4 regions of the Paenibacillus sp. TAB_01 genome follow, and region 4 is predicted to be linked to each of the others. Evidence: riboswitches for the same ligand, from Rfam matches in the RefSeq annotation. Region 4 holds a riboswitch; each other region holds the start of a gene.

Region 1 (5,238 bases), 1.3 Mb from region 4:
GGAGCGCCCTAGAGCCTTTGCCAGACATTTGCTCAGCAAAGCGTATTCTTGAATCGACACGGTCTCTCCGCGCCGCGAGGGCTCAATTCCCGCTTCCTGGAGTATAGGCTCGAGCTGCTGCTTCGTCTCCTTTGTAAAAAACCGGGAAGCCAGGTTGTTATAGATCGTCTTCCGTCGCTGCACGAACGCAGCCTGTACTACGTCAAAGAAGAACGCCTCATCCTCCACCTCGACAGGAGGCCCTTTACGCACCTTCAGCTTAATGACCGCCGAATCGACGTTAGGCTGAGGCACGAAGACCGTATGCGGCACGATCGTAACGATCTCCGGCTCGCAGTAATACTGCACCGCAATACTCAGACTGCCGTATTCCTTGCCTCCGGGCTTGGCCGACATCCGGTCGGCCACTTCCTTCTGAATCATCACCACGATATTCTCAAGCGGCAGCTTCTCTTCTAACAGCTTCATAATAATCGGGGTCGTGATGTAGTAAGGAAGGTTGGCTACAACGCTGACTCCGCTCACATCGGCAAATTGCTGCTCGAACAGCGGCCGCAGCTCGACCTTCAGCACGTCCCCGTGGACGACACTTGCGTTCGGGTAACCGTCCAGCGTCTCCTCCAGCAGCGGCAGCAGCCGCTGGTCGATTTCGATCGCGACGACCCGGGCCGCCTGCTTCGCGAGCTGCTGTGTCAGCGCACCGATGCCGGGACCGATCTCCAGCGCCCCCTTCGTGGCGTCCAGCCCTGCGGCACTGACGATTTTGTTCAGGATATTGGGGTCGATCAGGAAGTTCTGACCCAAGCTCTTTTTCAACACCAAGCCGTGCCTTTGAAGCAGTTCCTTCGTTCTCTTGGGGGATGCAATATCCTCCGTCATGCCTGTCTGCATTTTCTCCATACCTTACCCCTCTTTATGTTCAAGTTGCTGCCAAGCGGCCGCAAATTCTTCCTTGGAAATCCGAAACATGCGGCAGCGGTTAAAAAATTGCTTGCCGTTACAATAGCCTATCCCGAGCAGCTTGCCCATCACCAGCCGTCTCGCGGCAGCCTGCGGATGCACGATCAAGCCCGCTGCGATCAAATCCTCCATCGCGATATCGGATTCCGCCGCTACATAGTCTGTCCGCAGATTGGCAAGCGCTTTGCGGATCGTCTCCGGGGAAGCATTCTCCACGCCGATATCGCCCTTGCTCGTCGCTTCCTCCTGCGTCAGAAACGCATGCTTGCAGCCCGGCACCTGGGCGGAGATGATCTTCCGGATCCTTTCGCCGGCATGATCCGGGTCTGTAAATACGATAACGCCTCTGCGCTGCTGCGCCAGCTTGATGCGCTTAATGATTTCTTTGTTGATGGCGGAGCCGCCCGTTTCAATCGTTTCCGCCTCCACCGCCCGCTTGATCGCCGTCGTATCATCCTTGCCCTCGACGACGATGATTTCTTTAATCATTCGGCTCTCCTTCTTTCACTACCAGCTTGCATCCTTCATGCGCCAAACCATGCCTTCTATTCTAACAGAAAAAAGAAGAGGGAGCCCTCTTCTTTTTCACACCGCTATATATTATGAGTCTGCCCAAATTACAGGCCCTTAGTCCGCTGCAGGCTTTGTCGGCCCAATGACGTATACGGTATAACCGCGCTTCGTGCCAAATCGGTTCGCATAATCGTTGCTGTCGAAATACACATCGATAACGTTGCCCTTGACCGCGCTGCCGGTATCCTCCGCTCTGCGGAAACCGAGCCCGTCAATATAAACCCACCAACCTAGAGGAACCACCTTGGGATCCACTGCAATCGTCCGACCTTCCGTTACTCTCGTACCCGTGGACGTAAGTCCGTATTGCGGATGCTCGCTACCTTTTCCGGTAGAGGAGACACCTGCCGAATAAGCCGTCAATTTGACGTTGTTAATAACTTGCTTGACACCAAACGATACACCGCTCTTCGTTAACTGCTGAAGAGAAGGCGAAGAGGAAGATAACGCTACAACGGGATTCTTCGTCCCTACGGCTATAACCTTGTTAATGCTTGCTGATTGCACCTTCTGATCGACAACCTGTTCCGAAACAAGCTTGCCGTCCTCAAACCGTTTTTCTTTCTTTTTTAAGACTACCCCTGCTTGGCCTTCTTGTACGACCTGCTCTTTGCCTTTAAGTAACTGCGGATCGTTCTTTTTCACTACATCATAAGCAATCGGTTCCGTTACCTCTTCGGTCTCTTGCTTGACTCGGACGATCTGAATCGTACCATTATCGGGCAGCGGCTGCTCTACGGCCGGACTGATCTTATCCAGTTCACTTACCGGTATGTTTAAGTCCTTTAACGCATGACCAACGGTCGTGCCTATGGTATAAAAGGTTTTCGTTTCGCCGTCAGCCGTAAGCTGAACCGGTTTCGCCTGGTCAATGGTGATGCGGTCCCCGACTTCACCTTCGTATCCAGCGCTGCAGAGAGACGATCATGTTCCCCTACAGTTACTCCTTGCTCATCCAGTAAACGCTGCAGAACCCATTGTTTGGTCGTTACAACGGTTTCCTTTCCGTTCACAACAACGGTCACCTTCTTGGCAGCCGTTCCGTATAACATCATCATAAACATGAAAGTCATCGCGATTGAAATAATACCTATGATCGAAATCAAACGCAAGTTTTCATGCTTCCATCGCAATGCGAAGGACATGCTGGATGATCGTCTTACATGGGGTTGCTCGTGTTGAATAGCTCCCACTTGTTCGGTCATCCTTCAAAGCCCCGCCGTCGAGTGTTGCGCATGACAGATCTGACGCGACTATGGTTAAGTTTTGCAATCTTGTTCGTCGAGGATAAACGGCTCCTCCGTCCTGCTCGCTTATAAAAGCAAGCTGTTTCCGAAGCTCGGGCTTTAGACGGTGTGCATTTGTCCAAATTGATGCTCAGCCATAAGCTGGTGTGACCTAACTTATAGCTTTACGAATCAACTAATAAACTAAAGGGCTGCAACCTTTCGATCCATATCGTGCTTCCTGCGTGCCGGCCTACACCTCCTGTTCATACAGCAGCTCTATTGTAGTCGGACGAATATCGTAAATACGGGAGAACACAAAAAAAGTCAGCGGAAAGAGGACTCTTCCCGTGACTTTTATTTATTTCACCTGAATGAAATAAAGCACACGACAATCGTTACCTCTCTCTTAACGCTTACGAGGTTAGCTGACGGATTCGGACTTGAGAGTCGCCCTACTTGAACACAGGTCTTTGTGAACACAATAACCTCATTCAAAGATTCACCCCAGAAAATGCGACCTTAGTCTTATAGACTCCTATGACAGGCCGCTGTGCGGTTCCCCCGTTTCCCATTCGGAAACTCAGCGAAAATGGAAAATTGGTAATCGTATTAAGTTAATATTGAGTTTACGCTGTCGGCTATAAACTTGTAAAGTATACAAACTCGGCAAAAAAGGACGATTTTTCATTGAAATCGGATTTTTTAAAGCAAATTATCCATAAAAACCATCTTTCTCCTCGCCCTTTGTACGTTTTCGACCCTTTTTCTTCAATTATCACGAAAACGATGAAATTAGGGCTGTCCCGACCCCCAAAGGAGGTTACCGTAAACCGAACAATGTAACTGCATTTTGCGTCGTCGCGTGAGCCAGCTCCTCCAAGGTTAACCCCTTGATTTCAGCAGCGGTTTCTGCGACTAATTTCACATATGCGGTTTCATTACGCTTCCCCCGAAACGGGTGAGGGGTTAAATAGGGCGCATCGGTTTCGATCAGCAGGCGATCCATCGGCACCTTCTCGAGCACCTCTTTGGGCTGCCTGGCATTCTTAAAGGTGACAGGCCCCCGAAGGAAATATAAAAGTTCATATCGAGGCACAGCTTGGCCGTTTCCCAGCTGCCGGAGAAGCAATGCATGACGCCGCCGACTTCACTGGCCTTCTCTTCGCGGAGAATTTGGATAATGTCCTGATGGGCGTCGCGGTTATGAATGACGATCGGCAGCCCGACCTTTCGGGCAAGTCGGATTTGCTCGCGGAACACACGGTGCTGCATGTCTTTAGGCGACGTATCCCAATAATAATCGAGTCCGATCTCGCCAATGGCTACGACTTTCTCATGTGAGCACAGCTGTTCGATCCAGGCCAGGTCCTCCGGTGTCATATCTTTGGCATCCTGGGGGTGCCAGCCTACGGTCGAATAAATAAAGTCATACTGCTCGGCCAAGGCAATGGAGCTTGGTATCGTTTCTCGATTAAATCCGACATTGATGATTCGACTGATTCCGCTCTCAAGCGCGCGTTCAATGACGGCTTGTCGATCTTCATCGAATTGAGGGGCGTTCAGGTGCGTGTGAGTATCGGTCAGCATAAGAGGGAGAATTCTCCTTTTTACCTAATATATGTAGATTTGGAATGACAATGTTAATCGGATTGGCCGCGGCCAGCCTCCGTTATTCTAATCGCAGCAGCTTGCGCAAATCCTGGAACCGAGCAGGTCGGAATCAACCTGGAGCAGCTCTTCGGGGAAATACAGGTGATACTTGCCCATATGGATCCCGCTGATGGATCTGACAATTTCCGATTTTTTGGAAATTTCTGTCAAGGTTCCCTTTTGATCCTGAAGCAGAATCGGCAGTTTTTCGTCATGATTGCCCGGACGGTAAACATCATACGAAAGATCGGAAGGAAAATCAATTTCCGCATAAAAAGCGGGATCCCAGCCGGCATGGCGCATCACTGTCTTGAGCTTTTCAATGAGCTGCACGTCGATTTTTTCCAGCATCACATATTTAAATAACCGGCGGTTCAAAAATCGAGCGCACAAATCGGCAAGCACCGGATCCGATTCCATCGACCATTGCGACAGCACCATCTGCATAAACGCTTCATCGAGCAGATGATACTCCTGCACCGTTAATGTCTGCTTGAACAGGCTCAACAGCGGCGGCAGCATAAACGCGAACGGATAGTCTTCTTCGAACAGCTCTTTCGCCCTTTGAAAAATATTATGCAAAATAATCTCTGCGCTGCGTGTCACAGGGTGGAAATAGACCTGCCAGTACATTTGGTACCGGGACATCAGATAATCTTCTACCGCATGCATGCCGCTGTCCTTTACCACGATGTGCCCTTGATATGGCCGCATCACGCGAAGAATGCGTTCAAGATCGAAGGTGCCGTAATTTACGCCGGTAAAATAAGCGTCCCGCAGCAAATAATCCATCCGGTCCGCATCCAGCTGGCTGGAGACCAGGCTG
Region 2 (5,238 bases), 4.8 Mb from region 4:
AAACATCATCATCGTGATGACCGCCATTTGGGAGAAATAGGACAGCCCCGTTTCTCCACTGTAATGCTGCAGATTCGTGTTCGTCATAAAGCTGATTACCGTATTGAACGTCAGTGTCTCTTCCATGCTGCCGATGCCGTTCGGATTGAGCGGCAGTCTATTTTGCAGTCGAAGAATCAAATAACTAAGCACAACCAGAACCACGTTCGTTATAATGAAGCTGAGCGCATACGTTTTCCAGGTCATACCGCGGCGCTCCTTCAGCCCGATCAACGCAAAAATCGGCTTTTCTGCGAAAGCGAACCATCTGTCAGTCCAGTTCGCTTCATTGGAAAACACGTGATATAAGTAAGTTCCCACCGGTTTGACCAGCAAAAGAATAATCGCAATCACGATGATTATTTGTAACGTGCCCATGGGTGAAGCCCCTTTCTCCAGGCTGGCCTAAGCCAAGCTTGATTCGCATCCTATCCTAGTTAAAATTTCTCCGGGTAAATCAAAGCGTAAGCCAAATAGATAAACAGAAATAGAGTGACAAGACTAATGACTATCATTTGGTACCGCCTCCCGTATCCTCTATCACACGCTCGCAAAATGCGGTAAATCCGCTGTAGATTCCATAACAAACGGCCAGCAGTAACACCATATAGAGATCCAGCATGCTTGATTCTCCCTCCATTCCAAGCTCGAAAATACCCCGTTATTCCACAAGAGTCTGGAGCAAAAAAGGAATTTCATCGCTATTGCTATGAATAACATAGTTAGCTCCCAGCCCTCTGTAAACTAAACGCGGGTGATTGGTATGCGTGATAACATAAATCGGATTCGCCGTCCAGCGCCTGCACATTTGAATATACCGGCAGCACAGGTTAAAGCTGTTTTCGAACAAAAATACCCTTCCTACCTGAAATGCCGGTGCAGTCCAATTTAATTGTTCAGTAGTATCTACCAACAGAAAATGTTTTACACCTAACTTCGCCAACCGGCTTTGTTCCTTTTTATTGTTCACCATAACGGCAAAGGGCAGCTGATGGAACAAAAGCTGGCGGATAAAAGCCTCTCCCGTTGGATTTGGTGCAGATACTAGAGTCAGCTCCTGCGAATCCTCCACGATATTCTCCTCCTCCTTGACAAAAGAGAAGGCAGCCGATTTCTCCGAAAACGATGCCTGCCAAACGGCTCCGAAAAGCCGATGATGGCCACGCCGTACTTCCCCGGGCAGCAAAAAAGAAGCCTGCGGAAAGAGAAGAACTCTTCCCGCGGGCTTCTTCAGGCACAGTTATAGAAACCATGCCCTGCCGCGACAATCGTTGCCTCTCCCGATACGCTTACGAGGTTAGCTGTCGGATTCGGGCGTGAGAGTCGCCCTACCTGCGGATACGGCCAAACGCCGCATGCTCAGGATTCACCCCATGGCGCACGATAGTACAGACCGATAAACCGGCTGATCGAATCGGCATCCGTTGGTTCCCCCGTTCCTTTTCCATTCAAGGACTCAGCGAAAAACTGCAAAAATTAACATAAGAAAAACCACAGAGGCCTAAGCCCTGTGGTCGAATTTATCCGATCACAAGCTTCATCATCCTCTCTCCTTAGCAGCCCGCCCGAAGGAATGAACCGGTTCATTCCTTCGGGGCCTGCTCTATCAACGCTGACGAGGTTAGCTGTCGGATTCGGGCGGTGAGAGTCGCCCTACCTGCAGATGCGCCGAAAGGCCCATCGTCAGGATTCACCCCAAGCCATGAAATCAACGGCTCTCACACCGTGAAGACATTGGCTTTGTTGGGTCCCCCGTTTTCCTGGCGAACAGGAAATTAAGCGATCAGAATTGGAAACTTTGTTTGAATCATGAGTTGTATCTTACGCCGGCCGAATAAAACTGTAAATAAAACCCGCGCTTCATTTAGAGTGAAAACAGGCATTTAATCGATTGAAATGAATTCAGATCTCGTTTTTTCTCTATCTTACTCCTTATCGCTCTTGAATACGAAGATATGGCAAGAAAACAAGCTTTCTCTAGAAATCATGCCGTAAGGAAATGAAACCCTCACTTGATTTCGTTTTCATTTAGATATACAGCGAAAATCATGCGAATTTCGCTCCCTATTGAAGTTTACAGACATTGCGTAACGGTGTAGGATTCACATCAACAACTTCATATTTGCTGCAAAACGCTTTGTTCCCGCTAAGGGAAACGGGGGACCCAACCGAAGCCATCTTCATTGAAGACAGCTTCAGGGGTGAATCCTGCCGGAGCTTCCATACGAGCCTCCGCAGGTAGGGCACTCTCAAGCCCGAATCCGACAGCTAACCTCGTAAGCGATTGAGAGAGAACACCTTTACCGTGCTTCGTTACGGCATCGTCCGCCACATCCGTAGAAGCCCGCGAGTAGAGTTTCTCTGCTCCCCGGGCTTTTTTTGCTTGTCTCCAATGAAAAAACTCATTTGATGAGGAGTGCAGCCACTGATGATGAAGCTGACCGAAACGTATAGTCAACCGATCGACCTGCTCCTAAACTGCAAAATCGGCTCGATGGAAATATATCAATTTGAAGGCCGCTTATTAAATGAAGAAGTATCGGGGATGACCGGGAGCCGGATTTGGGGCTTATTTAAAATTTCCGGCGGCGGGAGCAATGGCTGGGGAGAATATAGTTTACCCGCCGGGGACAAAAGAATCGACCTGGTACATTGGTCATTCCGTATTTATGAAGCTGAAAGGCCGCTCCCTTCCCGAAGCACTTCAGCAGGCTCGTACGTGCCGTGACGATTGGGGGCGGGAACGCTGCGAGCTGGCCGAGACCGCTTTGCTCGATTTAGCGCTGCAGCTCCGGTACTCGGAGGCCCAGGCGCCTTCCATGCGGATGAAGCACCTTGCGCTGGAGAGGGCTTGTTTGATCGAACAAGCCCAGTCGTATTTTTCTTTCTAGACTTAATCGAACCAGCCCTTGCGGCGGAACCAGGTATACATGCCGAACCCGATCGCGAACATCATCAGAAGTGCGGCAAAGTATCCCCACTGCCATCGCAGCTCCGGCATATGGTCGAAATTCATGCCGTATATGCCGGCGATAAAGGTCAGCGGCATGAATATGGTCGTTATAACGGTCAACGTTTTCATAATGGTGTTCATCCGGTTCGAGTTCAGGGAAATATAGCTGTCCCTCATATCCGCCGTCACCTCGCGGTTGGAGTCGTTAATTTCCGACAGCTTGAGCAGGTGATCGTAAATATCCGTAAAATAAACCAGCTGATCCTTAAGGCCGTCCATCCGGTCCGAATTGATGACACGGTACAGCAGATCGCGCATCGGCACGATCGTTCTCCGGAGCTTCAGCAGCTTCGCCCGGATTTCGAAGATTTCATTCATTAGAATATGAATGGGCTCTTCTTTGCCTTTCGTTTCAATTTCGTTCAGCTGGTCCTCAATCTGGTAAACGCTTGGAAAATATTCATCGACCAGCTTGTCCATGACAAGGTAGGCGCAGTACACATGCCCTCTCTCGCGAAGGCTGGGCTGCGTCTCCACTCTCGACCAAGCCTCATCAATTTCACGGGAACGGTTAAAATGGAACGTAACGATAAAATGGGTGCCCCAGAACAGATCGATTTCTTCTGCCGCCAAGGTCTGCGCATTCATCGCATGAAGGACAAAAAAATGCACGCCCTCGTAATGATCCACCTTCGGCCTCTGCAGCAGCTGACAGCAGTCCTCGATCGCAAGCGGATGAAACTGGAAATGGGTTTCCAGACGCTTGGCTTCTTCCTCCGTCGGCTGGTCAAAATCGACCCAATACCACTTCACCTTCAGACTGAGCAAATCGCCGAGCGTGGCATTATCGATCAGCCTGTTATCATGGTCTACCGCTATGACCCGGATCATCGCGCTCTCTCCTTTGAACCCCTGCTTTGAAACTAGTGTTCCAAATTTTGCCCTTCCTTATGAGGGAATAATGGAACGGCTGCCAATAAATTCGCACGATCGGCGGAGCGCCATTGTTCTTCCCCAAAACCCGGCATTCAAGTATAATGGGAGCCGTAGACACAATACGGGAGTGGATATCATGTATAAAATGCTGGCGATCGACATTGACGATACGCTTATTAATGATGACAAAGAAGTGACGGAAGGAACGAAGCAGGCGTTGGCCGAAGCGCTGGCGCACGGCATTACCGTCACGCTGGCTACAGGGCGTATGTACGCATCGGCGAAGCAGATGGCTTCCCAGCTTCAGCTGAATGTGCCGCTCATCACGTACAACGGCTCGCTCGTGAAAAACTCGGAGGACGGCCGTGTTCTGTACGAGCAGTCGGTTCCGCCGGAAGCGGCTCATCTGATCTTCGATTACTGCGAGCGGCACGGATTGCATCTGCAGCTTTATATTGACGACATCCTATATGTCAAAGAGGATAACGATAAAATCAGGGACTATGCCGCCCTGTCCAAAATCCCTTATACGGTGTACCCGGATTTCCGGAAGCTCGCGGATCAGCCCTCGACCAAAATGCTCATCATCGACGATCCGGCCAAGCTGGATGAAGTCGGCCTCGAGCTGCGCAATCTGATTGTCGGCCAGGTGCATATTACGAAGTCGAAGCCGCATTTTCTCGAAATCATTCACCATGAAGGCACGAAGGGCGATGCGCTGCGGTATTTGGCAGCCAAATTCGGCTACGACATGTCCGAGGTCATCGCGATCGGCGACGGCTCCAACGACCGTGAAATGCTGGAAGCCGCCGGACTTGGCGTGGCTATGGGAAACGCGTCCCCGGCGCTCAAGGCAATTGCTAATTACGTCACCCTGAGCAACAACGAAGACGGCGTGAAGCACGTGGTCGATAAATTTGTACTGCAGACGATTTAAGCGGTAACGGTACCGGCGGCACGAGCAGCGAGCAGAACGTCCCTCCCGGCTGGCTGGCACCCGATGAACAAGTGGAGAAGGGTCAGAGCTTACGCCCTGATGACAGAAAATTAACGTCGTCCGCGAACGGCGAATACACGGCAAACAGCCCTGAGCGCTCAGGGCTGTTTGCCGTGCATTCGCCGGTTCTTCGGCTCAGCCGTGGAGACCAGCTTCGCGGCTTGTTATAACGAGGCCAGCGCCGCTGTGCGGTAAGCCTCCGTCTGCCGCTGCGGGTCGGTGATCCGCACCTCGCCGCCATGGCATACGCTCACGAGCTTCGGCCGCACCTGCTCTACGAGGGCTCCGCTGCCGACCGCCTGCTTCATGTCGG
Region 3 (5,238 bases), 4.1 Mb from region 4:
GGAGTATGAGGACTTCGTCTCCTTCGTTACGCAGTATTACAGCGACAACCCTGCGCTGCCGAAGGAAGTGTTCCTGCCTGCGGAAACGGTCGGCAGGGAAACGGCGGCAGCCAAAGAGCCGGTGAAGCGCGTCATTACGCAGGAAACGATCGCGGCGCTGGATCAAGCCTCTGCCGAAGAAGCCGCCGGACGCGGCGATGCGGAAGGAACGGAGCTCGATGCGGTCAAGGCGGACGTGAAGGAAGCGCTGGAAGGCTGGCTGAAGGTGAAGGTGCACATTCCGCGCCGCGGCCTGAAGAAGAATATGGTCGACATGGCGGGAGACAATGCCCGTGTCGGGCTGGAAGAGAAGTTCCGCTTGATCGAGCGGGATGAGCAGCGCTCTGTCAAGGCGGTGGAGAATCTCGGCGAGTGGCTAGGCATGGGGATGATCCGCCGGATCGAAGCGTTCGATAACTCGAACATTCAAGGGTCGGATCCGGTATCCGCGATGGTCGTATTCACGGACGGCAAGCCGAACCGGAAGGAGTACCGGAAGTTCAAGATCCTGGACCGTTCAAGGGCCGGACGACTACGAAACGATGCGGGAGGTTGTCCGCCGCCGGTACGAGCGGGTGCTGAAGGAGCAGCTGCCGCTGCCGGATCTGGTTGTCATCGACGGAGGAAAGGGGCAGATTTCCGCGGCGATCGATGTGCTCGAGAACGAGCTGGGCCTGTACATTCCCGTATGCGGCCTGGTGAAGGATGCGAAGCATAGAACGGCCCAGCTGATGATGGGCGATCCGCCGGAGGTCGTGCCGCTGCCCCGCGACAGCCAGGAGTTTTATCTGCTGCAGCGAATCCAGGACGAGGTGCACCGGTTCGCGATTACGTTCCACAGGGAGACCCGGGCCAAGTCGATGGTCGTCTCCCAGCTGGACGCCATTCCGGGCATCGGAGAGAAGCGCCGGAAAGCGCTGCTGAAGCATTTCGGCTCCCTGAAGAAAATCAAAGAGGCCGGAATCGAGGATTTCCGGCCTGTCGGGATCGGGGAGAAGCTGGCGGCGCAAATTCTCCAGGCATTGAACGGCGATGACGCCGCGCAAGCCGGGGAGATAGGCGAAGCTGGGGGGAACGAAACCCATACGGCGGCGGCGGATCCGATTGTTTAAGACGGAAGCCGGCGCCGCGGACAGCGGGCCGTATGTAATCGATTATTCCAGACGAGGGCGCGTAACAAGCCTTCGTCTTTTTGTTTTGCCGTGAACCCAGGCAATCAGCCAGCCGGCCAGTCCGGGAAAGATAATATAGAAGCCGCCCATCAGGCTGTGCGTCCAGTCACCCAAGTCCATTAATGAAAATCCCATCAGAATACTGTCCATGGAGGCATGGGCGAACAGCACGGTCATAAAGCCGTATTTCAGAAAGGCATAACCGAAAATAAGTCCGATGACGGTAACCTCGACAAAACGGGTGTAAACCGGGTAGATCGGGTACTGCGTATGGCTGAGCGCCCAGATCATGCTGGGGATCAGCACGGCTATAAACCGGCTGCGTACGAGCTTCATAAAGAAGGGGATACCGAACAGTCTGTATACCGATTCCTCCGAGATGGCGGCCGCCCAGGCCATGAGCGGGAAAAAGGCGGGATATACCATATTGAGTACGGAGTCCGACGGATCGTTCACCGCCCACACGTCAAACCAGTGCTCCGCCCCGAAAAACAGCGTCTGCTGTACGCCGAGGATGAACAGGCAGAGCAAGTATCCCTGAATGACCGCGCTGCGCAGCTGTCCGCCGAAGGAGGGCTCGTGCCATAGCGGCCAGGGACTCCAGCCTTTGCGCAGCCACAGCTGCCTGCCGGCAAGCAGGGCAAAGTAGACGCTGACCGCCATGAGGCCGATCAGGATGTTCAAGAACCAGAGATTGAACATTGCCTCCAGCTGGGAGGGGCCGTTCGAGTGCGCGGTGCGCAAGGCCGGCACCATATTGAAGTTATTGGCGATGTAGATCGCCAAAAATAGGGCGGTGAGCAGCAGACCGCGCCGAAAGGTGATTTCTTTGCGGAAGCGGAACACGATGTAGAAGGAGGCCAGCGCCATGATGAGCGACAGCAGCAGGCTGATGCGCGTCATCGTTGCCGCGTTCTTGTCCTGCGCTTCCTGCCATGCCAGGAACGAGGCGGGAATGGCAAAGCTCGCGTGAAAGGCGGCCGCCGAGCCGTTTCTGACGGTGACCGCAAGCTGCAGCTTGGCCTCCCCGATGGCCAGGGATTTGCTTTGATAAACGAAGCGGCTGCTGTCCGCAGCGGCGGAGCCGCTTGGGTGACGCTGCGGGTCCGGTTCGATCCGCTCCCAATCCTTCAGCGTGTAGCCGCGGGATCTCAAGGTCTGCTCGGCAATCAGCTGCGGATCGGCTGGACCTGCAGCCGCTGCGGGCTGTTGGATGCTCCGGGGGATGTAGCTTTCCCAGCCGAGGATGCTCAAGTCGGTAAAATTGACATCAATGTAATAAGTCGTTTTTGACGTATTGTCGTTCACTTCCACTTCATAATAATCAAGCGGATAAGCCCCGAATCTTTGCGCATACGTCCCGGCCAGATCTTCCTTCTGCAAATAGCCGCTGCGGTCGGCATCGGATTGGTACAGGGTGCTGACACGATAATCGGACGACAAAGGAAAGGTTTGGCGGATGAATCGCAGCGCCTGCTGTGCGGCCTGTTCTTTGCTTACCGCAGGGCGATCCTGGAGGGCTTCCAGCCCCGCATCGTTCGATTGAGGGAGGGAGGAGACCAGAACGACGGCCAGATAGAGCACAATCCCGATAACGGCCAGCGGCAGCAGGGGAGATCTTGCGGTCGATTTTATCATAATAGGCTCCTTTGCTTGAGATGGACATGGGGTGAATCTTTATATTGTATTCTGTAAACTTAGCACACATGACATTAGGAAATCCAATGAATCCGAGAGCATAGGCGGGAAAAACGATGAAAAGCGAAGCGGCGGGATTGCCAGTCTTCCCGCAGGCGGACTTATAATCCGATTATCCCCGGATTTCGGCGTACAGCGGCTTTGTGCTTCCTCGTAAAGGGGATTATAATTCATATCAATTGAATACAAAGCCGAATTTCTTTTGAAAACGGGGGAACCATTTATTACAAGGGGTGAATTCGATTCTATCGTCAAGATGGAATTGATAGGGTACCTGTGAATCCGAATCCGTCAGCTAACCTCGTAGGCTTTAAGCAGGAACCTATCATACGGCATTGGGTTTCCAGTGTCTTTTTTTGTGCTCTGAACTTGGATTTTGAGGTGAACCATGAAACTATCGCTGAAAAAAATTGAGCTGACGCCGCCGCAAATTTTAGTCATCGGGTTCGCGGCCATTATTTTGGCAGGCTCGGCACTGCTATCCTTGCCCATCGCCTCGGCGACAGGAAAGCCGCTTTCTTTCCTGAACGCCTTCTTCACGGCAACCTCCGCTACCTGTGTAACCGGGCTCGTGGTTGTCGATACGGGGACGAGCTTTACGCTCTTTGGGCAAATTGTCATCATCCTGCTGATTCAAGTGGGAGGCTTGGGCTTCATGACGATGGGCACGCTGTTTGCTTTTGCCTTGAAAAAACGAATTTCGCTGAGGGAAAGGCTCGTACTTCAGGAAGCGATGAATCAAGGGAGCATGGAGGGCATTGTCCGGCTGATCCGTAAGGTGATCCAATATTCGCTGACGATCGAAGCGGCAGGGGCGCTCATTTTCTCAATTCGCTGGTCATTTGACCTGGGTCAGGCGAAGGGGATCTACTACGGTATTTGGCATGCGGTCTCCTTCTTCAACAATGCCGGATTCGATCTCTTCGGCCCGGTCACGGGGAAATTCAGCAGCTTGACCGCCTATGCAGACGATCCGGTCATCAATATCGTTTCCATGGGGCTCATCATTCTGGGAGGTCTCGGATTCGTCGTCATTTCGGATCTGCTCGATTACAGGAAAAGCAGAAGAAGGCTGTCGCTGCATTCCAAGGTCGTGCTGAGTGCGACCGGCATTCTCATAGCCGTCGGGGCCGTAGTCATCTTCGTCTTCGAGTTTACGAACGCCAAAACACTCGGCACCTTGAGCTGGCAGGGGAAAATATGGGCTGCGCTGTTTCAGTCGGTTACACCGAGAACGGCGGGGGCCAATACGATTGATTTGGCCGGCATGCGGCAGGCCACTCAGTTTTTTATGATCCTGCTTATGTTTATCGGAGCATCGCCCGGTTCTACGGGCGGAGGGATTAAGACGACGACATTTACAACGCTGATAGGTGCAATGATCGCAATGATCCGGGGGAAAGAGGATATCGTGCTGTTTCACTTCCGTCTTGGCAAAGACCGGATTTTAAAGGCCATTACCCTCACGATGATTGCTTTATTTCTCGTTATTTTCGTCGCAATGGTGCTCTCGACGACCGAGGAGCATCCGTTTCTGATGATTTTGTTCGAAGTCACCTCAGCTTTCGGTACGGTCGGTTTAACAATGGGATTAACGACCGATTTGACCGATTTCGGGAAAATTATGATTGCGCTTATGATGTTTGCCGGGCGGCTGGGGCCAATGACACTGGCTTATGCCTTAGGGCCGAAAACGGAAAAGGAATTATACAGATACCCGGAAGGGAAAATTACAATCGGATAGGGGAACATTCGAAATGAAACGTGGGCAGTACGCGGTAATTGGTTTAGGGAGATTCGGATCCAGCTTGGCGGAAGAGCTCGTCAATCTGGGCTACGAGGTGCTCGGGATCGATAAGGACGAGGAATCGGTCGATGAGATGAGCGAGGTGCTGACCCATGTGGTTGTAGCGGACGCAACGGATGAAGAGGTGCTGCGCTCGCTTGGCATCCGCAATTTCGATTGCGCGATCGTGGCGATAGGAGACGATATTCAATCCAGCATCATGGCCGCCATTTTGCTGAAGGATATGGGCGTGAAGACGGTGGTGACCAAGGCGCTGTCGGAGCTGCACGGCAAGGTGCTGCAGAAGATCGGAGTCGACCGGGTGATTTTCCCGGAGCGGGATATGGGGATTCGGGTCGCCCATCAGCTGGCTTCTCCGAATTTGCTCGATTATATCGAGCTGTCGAACGATTACACGATCGTCGAGCTCTCCGTTCCCAAACGGCTGTCGGGACGTACGCTGAAGGAGCTGGACCCGAGAGCGAAGTACGGCTGCAGCGTCGTTGCCATTAATAAGAAGAAAGGGGTTATTATTGCCCCCAC
Region 4 (5,238 bases):
GGCGCTTTTTTCCCCGGCAAACCGTTCAACCGCCTGCTCCGCTAACACGTATGCGTGCAGTATTTCATGGATTTGAAAACCGTCGTCATAAACCGGTACCTGAATGGCAATGACCGGCTGCTGCTGAGCGAATGCGACGGTAAAAGGATTCGAAGCGACGTCGGAGCCACTCCCGTTACCGGCAAAGGAAGGATCCGCCGCAATACCGAAATCCGCTCCGTTCACCTGTAGAAGCCTGCCGTCCAGGTCGCTTAGGCCGAACGAAACATAATGGCCCCCGGTCCGCACAAGCTCCTGCTTCAAATAATCGAGCCTGGCTTCATCGCTGCCGAAACGGATCATTTCCGTACGGCTCAGCAGGCTGAGCTCCGCAAGCCGTTCGCTCAACCAGGCGGATAGCGCCTGCGACTGCTTCTGCATCATAAGCTGCGCATGAGCCTGCCGTGACTGAAGAACCGGAGTCTTGGCCGTCTGATAGCTGCTCACCCCCGCCAAGGATAGTGCCAAGCTTGCCGCCGCAACAAATAACATCATGATTTTTACGCGCAGAGACCCCTTCATTGACCCCCTCCATCTTTTGATCAGGACAACGGATGGACTGAACAGCCATTTCTTGTCAATCCTATTATACGCCTAGTACGACCGTAATCCCACATTTTGACGCAAAATTCGACATATTTCCCTTAAATCCTCCTGGGTCTATCGGCTTATCCCTTAGGACGCCATAGGTTTGATGGCGTTTCCATGCTATAATATGTAGGGTTATCTTGCCATTTACTAGTCTCAGGAGGAGAAGCTATGAGCACAACAACCGCACCCAAAGCCTATGAAGCCGATTATCAAGGGGAGCAAGCCGTCTATCTGCAGGCGGACCGGTATGAAGCGATCGTTCTGCCTGCTATCGGAGCGAATTTGATCGCTTTCCGCGACAACGTTCGCCAATTCCGTTTTTTGCATGAGCCTGCCCCGGAAGAAATGCAGTCGTTCAAAGAAAAGCCTATCATTCACGGCATTCCTTTCCTGTTTCCGCCTAACCGGTATGAAGACGGCCATTTTCCATGGAACGGCAAAGTATATCAATTTCCGGTCAATGAGCCCAGCACAGGAAATCATCTGCATGGCTTTTTACATAACATTCCATGGACTGTCGAGCAATTCGGAGCGGATGAGCGGGACAGCTTCGTCACGCTGGTTCAGAAAGTGCAGCCGGGCCATCCGGTGCATGCCTTCCTTCCGCACTCCTTCACGGTCAAGCTTCGTTACACGCTGAATGAATACGGACTGCACCAGCAGCTGTTCATCCGCAACGACGGAGAGGATACTATGCCCTGCCTGCTCGCATTCCATACGTCAATTAACGCTCCCTTCGCTGCCAACAGTACGGCGGGCGACTACACGTTTAAAATGACGATCGGCAATCGTTGGGCGCTGAACGAGCGGATGCTGCCGACAGGCGAATTCCAGCCGTTGACAGCGGACGAGCAATTGATGAAACAAGGCGGCCTGTCCCCGTTCTTCGAGCCTATGGACAATCATTACACATCCGAGCCGCAAAACGGCCGCAACCGGATGGAGCTGACCGACAACCGCAATGAGGTAACCCTCGTATACGATGTCGGTACCTCCTACAAGCAGTGGATGATTTGGAATAACAACGCGACGGAAGGCTTCTTCTGCCCCGAGCCGCAGGTCAGTCTGGTGAACGCGCCAATGTCCAAGCTTCCGGCGGATGAGATCGGTCTGTTCTCTCTCGAGCCCGGCGAGATTTGGGAAGAAACGAGCCGCCTGTATACCGTAACCAAACGGAATGCCTGATTGTATCGTTACCGGCAGCCTGCTATAAGCGGCAGAGCTTGGAGGATTAAGAGGGCCATATCTGGGGATTGGCGATATAAGCAGGCTTCCTGCCTGCCAGCGCGTCCAGCACCTGACGGGCGACGGTTGTAGCCATCACGTAGTTGGACTCCGTTGTCGTCCCTCCGACATGCGGCGTGACGATAACATGGGGCAGCCGCAGCAGCTCCAGCTCCGCAGGCGGCGGCTCCGGGTCGAAGACATCCAGGGCGGCGCCCGCAATCCGCTTGGACTTTAAAGCTGCGATCAAGTCGTCCTGGACCAATACTCCGCCGCGGGCGGTGTTGATCAGAAAAGCGCTCGGCTTCATCCGCTCCAATTGCGGCCTGCCGATGCTTCCGCGCGTCGCTGCATTCAGCGGAATATGTATGGATACGAAATCCGATGACGACAGCAATCGATCCAGGTCGGTCGTCATCTCGACCTCCAGTTCTTTGGCCGCCTGGCCGTGCTTAGCCTCATCATAGCTGCGCACCCAGGCGGCCACTTTCATGTCCAGACCGAAGCGAAGCCGCTTGGCCACCTCCCTCGCTATACTGCCGAACCCGATCAGCCCCGCCTGCTTTCCTTTTACTTCTATCGAAGGAATCAGCATGCGGGAATTATAGTTTCCCCTGCTCATTTCGCTGTGAAAAGGAATCAGCGATTTGCTTAAAGCGAGGAGCAGCGCAACCGTATGCTCCGCCGTCGATACGCTGTTGACCGCCGGGGCGTGCAGCACCGGAATCCGTTTGAGCGTAGCGTAACCGACATCGATATTATCCAGCCCCACACCCGCTCCTGAAACCACCTTCAGCTTCGGAGCCGCATCCAGAACGGCTCGTGTCATCCGGGCGGGAGCGCGAAGAACGATCGCCTCTACGTCCTTCACCAGCCCGCATAAACGTGCCTCGTCCGTTTCCTGCGTCACCACCACCTCCGCTCCCTGCCGCAAAATCGCTTCTCCGGCCTCATGGTACATGGATAAAATTTGTAAAATTTTTGGCTTCCCCATACTGCAAACCTCCTTGCTCTTTTCGAATTGGAAGACTTTGTGTCATGAAATCTATCAAAACTAGTGATAGAATAAGAGGGCAAAAAAATAAGCCAGGCCGAAGCTTCCCAAGGAAGCGTGGGGGAACCATCCTACCATGGGGTGAAGTCACGTATTAGTGACCGGGTGCTTGCTCTTTGACCCGAATCCGTCAGCTAACCTCGCAGGCCGAAAAAAGGAGAGGATCGTTTTGAATCGTTTACAAAAATTCGTTATTACAGGTGCACTCGTGCTCGCTCCCGTACTCAGCGTAGGTGCGGCGTCCGCTGCTCCAGCTGTTGTTACTATAAATAGTGACAATGTCAATGCGATTGCGCAGAAATATGGCGTAGATCTTTCGACTCTGCTGAAAGGCAGCTTGAATCTGTCCAATGCCAATGTTTATTGGGGAGCAACCGTACTGAAGTATCCGTTCCAAGGCAGCACCGGCTACAACAACGGCAAGCCTGCAAGCGGAAAAGGACAAGCTTCCACGGCACCGGGTCATACGAACAGCGGAACGCCATCCGGCAATACAGCTGGCGGCAGCTCCAGCTCCAACCAGGGAACGCCTGCGGGCAGCACAAGCGGCAATGGTTCGAACAGCGGAAATACGCAAAATAATGCAGGAACAGGAACAACAAGCAGCGACTCCGCTTCCTATGCAAGGCAAGTGGTGGATCTGGTAAATCAAGAGCGTACAAAAGCAGGTCTTAAACCGCTGACAAGCGACAGCTCTTTGACGAATGTCGCGCTGGTGAAGGCCAAAGACATGTATACGAACAATTATTTTGACCATACATCCCCGACCTACGGTTCTCCGTTCGACATGATGAAATCGTTCGGTATTTCTTACACCTATGCCGGCGAAAATATCGCGAAAGGCCAGCGTAACCCGCAAGAGGTTATGACAGCCTGGATGAACAGCCAAGGTCATCGTGAAAATATTTTGAGCCCGAATTATACTAAAATCGGCGTTGCTTACTACAACGGCGAATGGGTTCAAGAATTTATCGCAAATTAAGCGGATATCCCTGCTTTGCAAAAATCGATGTATTCAAGAAGAGGCTGACCCCGTACTGCGCGGGTCGGCCTCTTTGCTGCGTTTATAGGTATAGTTTATGATAGGAGGCACACACTATGCGTGTTACTCCGCCTATTTTATTTTACGAGCCAAGCGGCTGCTCTTTTCCTTTCTTCATGACGTAAGCCCCGAGCGCCCACAGCAGATGGTCTACCTCGGAAAATCTGACGCCTTCCGGCGAAACCTTATGCCCGATCAGGGAATAGCGGATGTTATCCGTCAATTCTTTGTTCTGGCTGCCGATCCGATCCGTGTAAAAGCGAATGTCCGCTTCCGGAATCATCTGATCTACGTCGTACCAATAGGCGAACAGGCGCTTGATATGCCGGTCAGGCTTGAAGCCGTTCCACCCTAAATTGCGGAAAAATTCCGATGCCAGCGGATAGCCCATGCCATGCAGCTTCAGCTTCTCCGGTTTCTCTTTATCGAAGCCCTTCATATGGGACCACCCTCTCCAGCGGCTTGAGGGATTCGACATGAAGCCGGACACGCAAATCATCATCTGCTCCTCCGTAAGCGGCTCATCGTCCATCCGGTCAAACGCTTCGACGGTCTGCAGAATGACCTTCTCGTAATAGTCAGGCTCTGCGGAGAGGACGCCGACCCAATTGGCTACAGCGCGGCAGTCCGTAGAACAAGAGGTGCCCGGAAAATAGGGCCGCAGCGCTTGAAGCAGCGCCTCCTCCCCTAACCGCTCTGCAGCCGCCGGATCATAGCCCGACAGCAGCTCACGAAGACCCTTTTCCTTAGCGACAAAGGTAGACCAGTCACGGGAATTGCTCCCGATCGATTTGACCGCTGCCTCGAAAATTTCCGTATTCGTTACCTGCCGCCGGATCGGCTTTCCCTTCTGCTTCAAGGCTTCAAGCAGCAGCCGGTGGAACTGCTCTACATTATCGGCAGGCTCGGTGATGCCGTAGCTTTTGCGCAGCCGTCCTTCCGCATGGGTATAAATCAACTGCTTCATAACATCCTGGTTCAATTTCATTCCGCGCTTCCTTCCTCCGTCAGACGGGCTGCGCTGCCTTCGCTTGCCGCAATCAGATCCGTCCCTTTCAAAAAAATCTGCAGCCCTCTGCGTCCGGCGCTGATACTGACCGGATCAATGGGAAGGATCGATTCGTCGATATACAAAGGATACTTCTTCTTCACGCCTAACGGAGATACCCCACCCCGTATATAACCGGTAATCGTCAGTATATCTTTGACCGGAACCATCTCGACCTTCTTGTTGCCGCTTACGGCGGCGAGCGCCTTTAAATTCAGCTCCAGATGCCCGGGAATACAG

What was found. A riboswitch is a leader RNA that binds a small molecule or an ion and turns the genes downstream of it on or off. The one in region 4 is predicted to bind cyclic di-AMP.
Region 1: linked by a shared signal. The riboswitch ahead of ACHHV8_RS31260 (ubiquitin-like domain-containing protein) and the one ahead of ACHHV8_RS24575 (CAP domain-containing protein) in region 4 are both predicted to bind cyclic di-AMP.
Region 2: linked by a shared signal. The riboswitch ahead of ACHHV8_RS01370 (hypothetical protein) and the one ahead of ACHHV8_RS24575 (CAP domain-containing protein) in region 4 are both predicted to bind cyclic di-AMP.
Region 3: linked by a shared signal. The riboswitch ahead of ACHHV8_RS04765 (TrkH family potassium uptake protein) and the one ahead of ACHHV8_RS24575 (CAP domain-containing protein) in region 4 are both predicted to bind cyclic di-AMP.

What each region holds. Positions count from the first base shown of each region.
Region 1 covers NZ_JBIFNP010000001.1:6,396,678-6,401,915, forward strand. The annotation lists gene rsmA (16S rRNA (adenine(1518)-N(6)/adenine(1519)-N(6))-dimethyltransferase RsmA) at 1-900, opposite strand, end outside; gene rnmV (ribonuclease M5) at 904-1,449, opposite strand; partial or broken gene ACHHV8_RS31260 (ubiquitin-like domain-containing protein) at 1,588-2,726, opposite strand; cyclic di-AMP (ydaO/yuaA leader) riboswitch at 3,157-3,358, opposite strand; partial or broken gene ACHHV8_RS31265 (TatD family hydrolase) at 3,583-4,349, opposite strand; partial or broken gene ACHHV8_RS31270 (HD domain-containing protein) at 4,432-5,238, opposite strand, start outside.
Region 2 covers NZ_JBIFNP010000001.1:279,998-285,235, reverse strand. The annotation lists partial or broken gene kdpA (potassium-transporting ATPase subunit KdpA) at 1-417, opposite strand, end outside; gene kdpF (K(+)-transporting ATPase subunit F) at 477-554, opposite strand; gene ACHHV8_RS01375 (hypothetical protein) at 701-1,111, opposite strand; cyclic di-AMP (ydaO/yuaA leader) riboswitch at 1,310-1,511, opposite strand; cyclic di-AMP (ydaO/yuaA leader) riboswitch at 1,636-1,831, opposite strand; cyclic di-AMP (ydaO/yuaA leader) riboswitch at 2,163-2,337, shown strand; gene ACHHV8_RS01370 (hypothetical protein) at 2,637-2,930, shown strand; gene corA (magnesium/cobalt transporter CorA) at 2,933-3,883, opposite strand; gene ACHHV8_RS01360 (Cof-type HAD-IIB family hydrolase) at 4,065-4,865, shown strand; gene ACHHV8_RS01355 (MBL fold metallo-hydrolase) at 5,090-5,238, opposite strand, start outside.
Region 3 covers NZ_JBIFNP010000001.1:966,600-971,837, forward strand. The annotation lists partial or broken gene uvrC (excinuclease ABC subunit UvrC) at 1-1,151, shown strand, start outside; gene ACHHV8_RS04760 (CPBP family intramembrane glutamic endopeptidase) at 1,194-2,849, opposite strand; cyclic di-AMP (ydaO/yuaA leader) riboswitch at 3,089-3,234, shown strand; gene ACHHV8_RS04765 (TrkH family potassium uptake protein) at 3,298-4,653, shown strand; gene ACHHV8_RS04770 (potassium channel family protein) at 4,667-5,238, shown strand, end outside.
Region 4 covers NZ_JBIFNP010000001.1:5,048,906-5,054,143, forward strand. The annotation lists gene ACHHV8_RS24560 (cache domain-containing protein) at 1-561, opposite strand, end outside; gene ACHHV8_RS24565 (aldose 1-epimerase) at 799-1,815, shown strand; gene ACHHV8_RS24570 (hydroxyacid dehydrogenase) at 1,862-2,848, opposite strand; cyclic di-AMP (ydaO/yuaA leader) riboswitch at 2,934-3,072, shown strand; gene ACHHV8_RS24575 (CAP domain-containing protein) at 3,078-3,890, shown strand; gene ACHHV8_RS24580 (hypothetical protein) at 4,033-4,938, opposite strand; gene ybaK (Cys-tRNA(Pro) deacylase) at 4,935-5,238, opposite strand, start outside.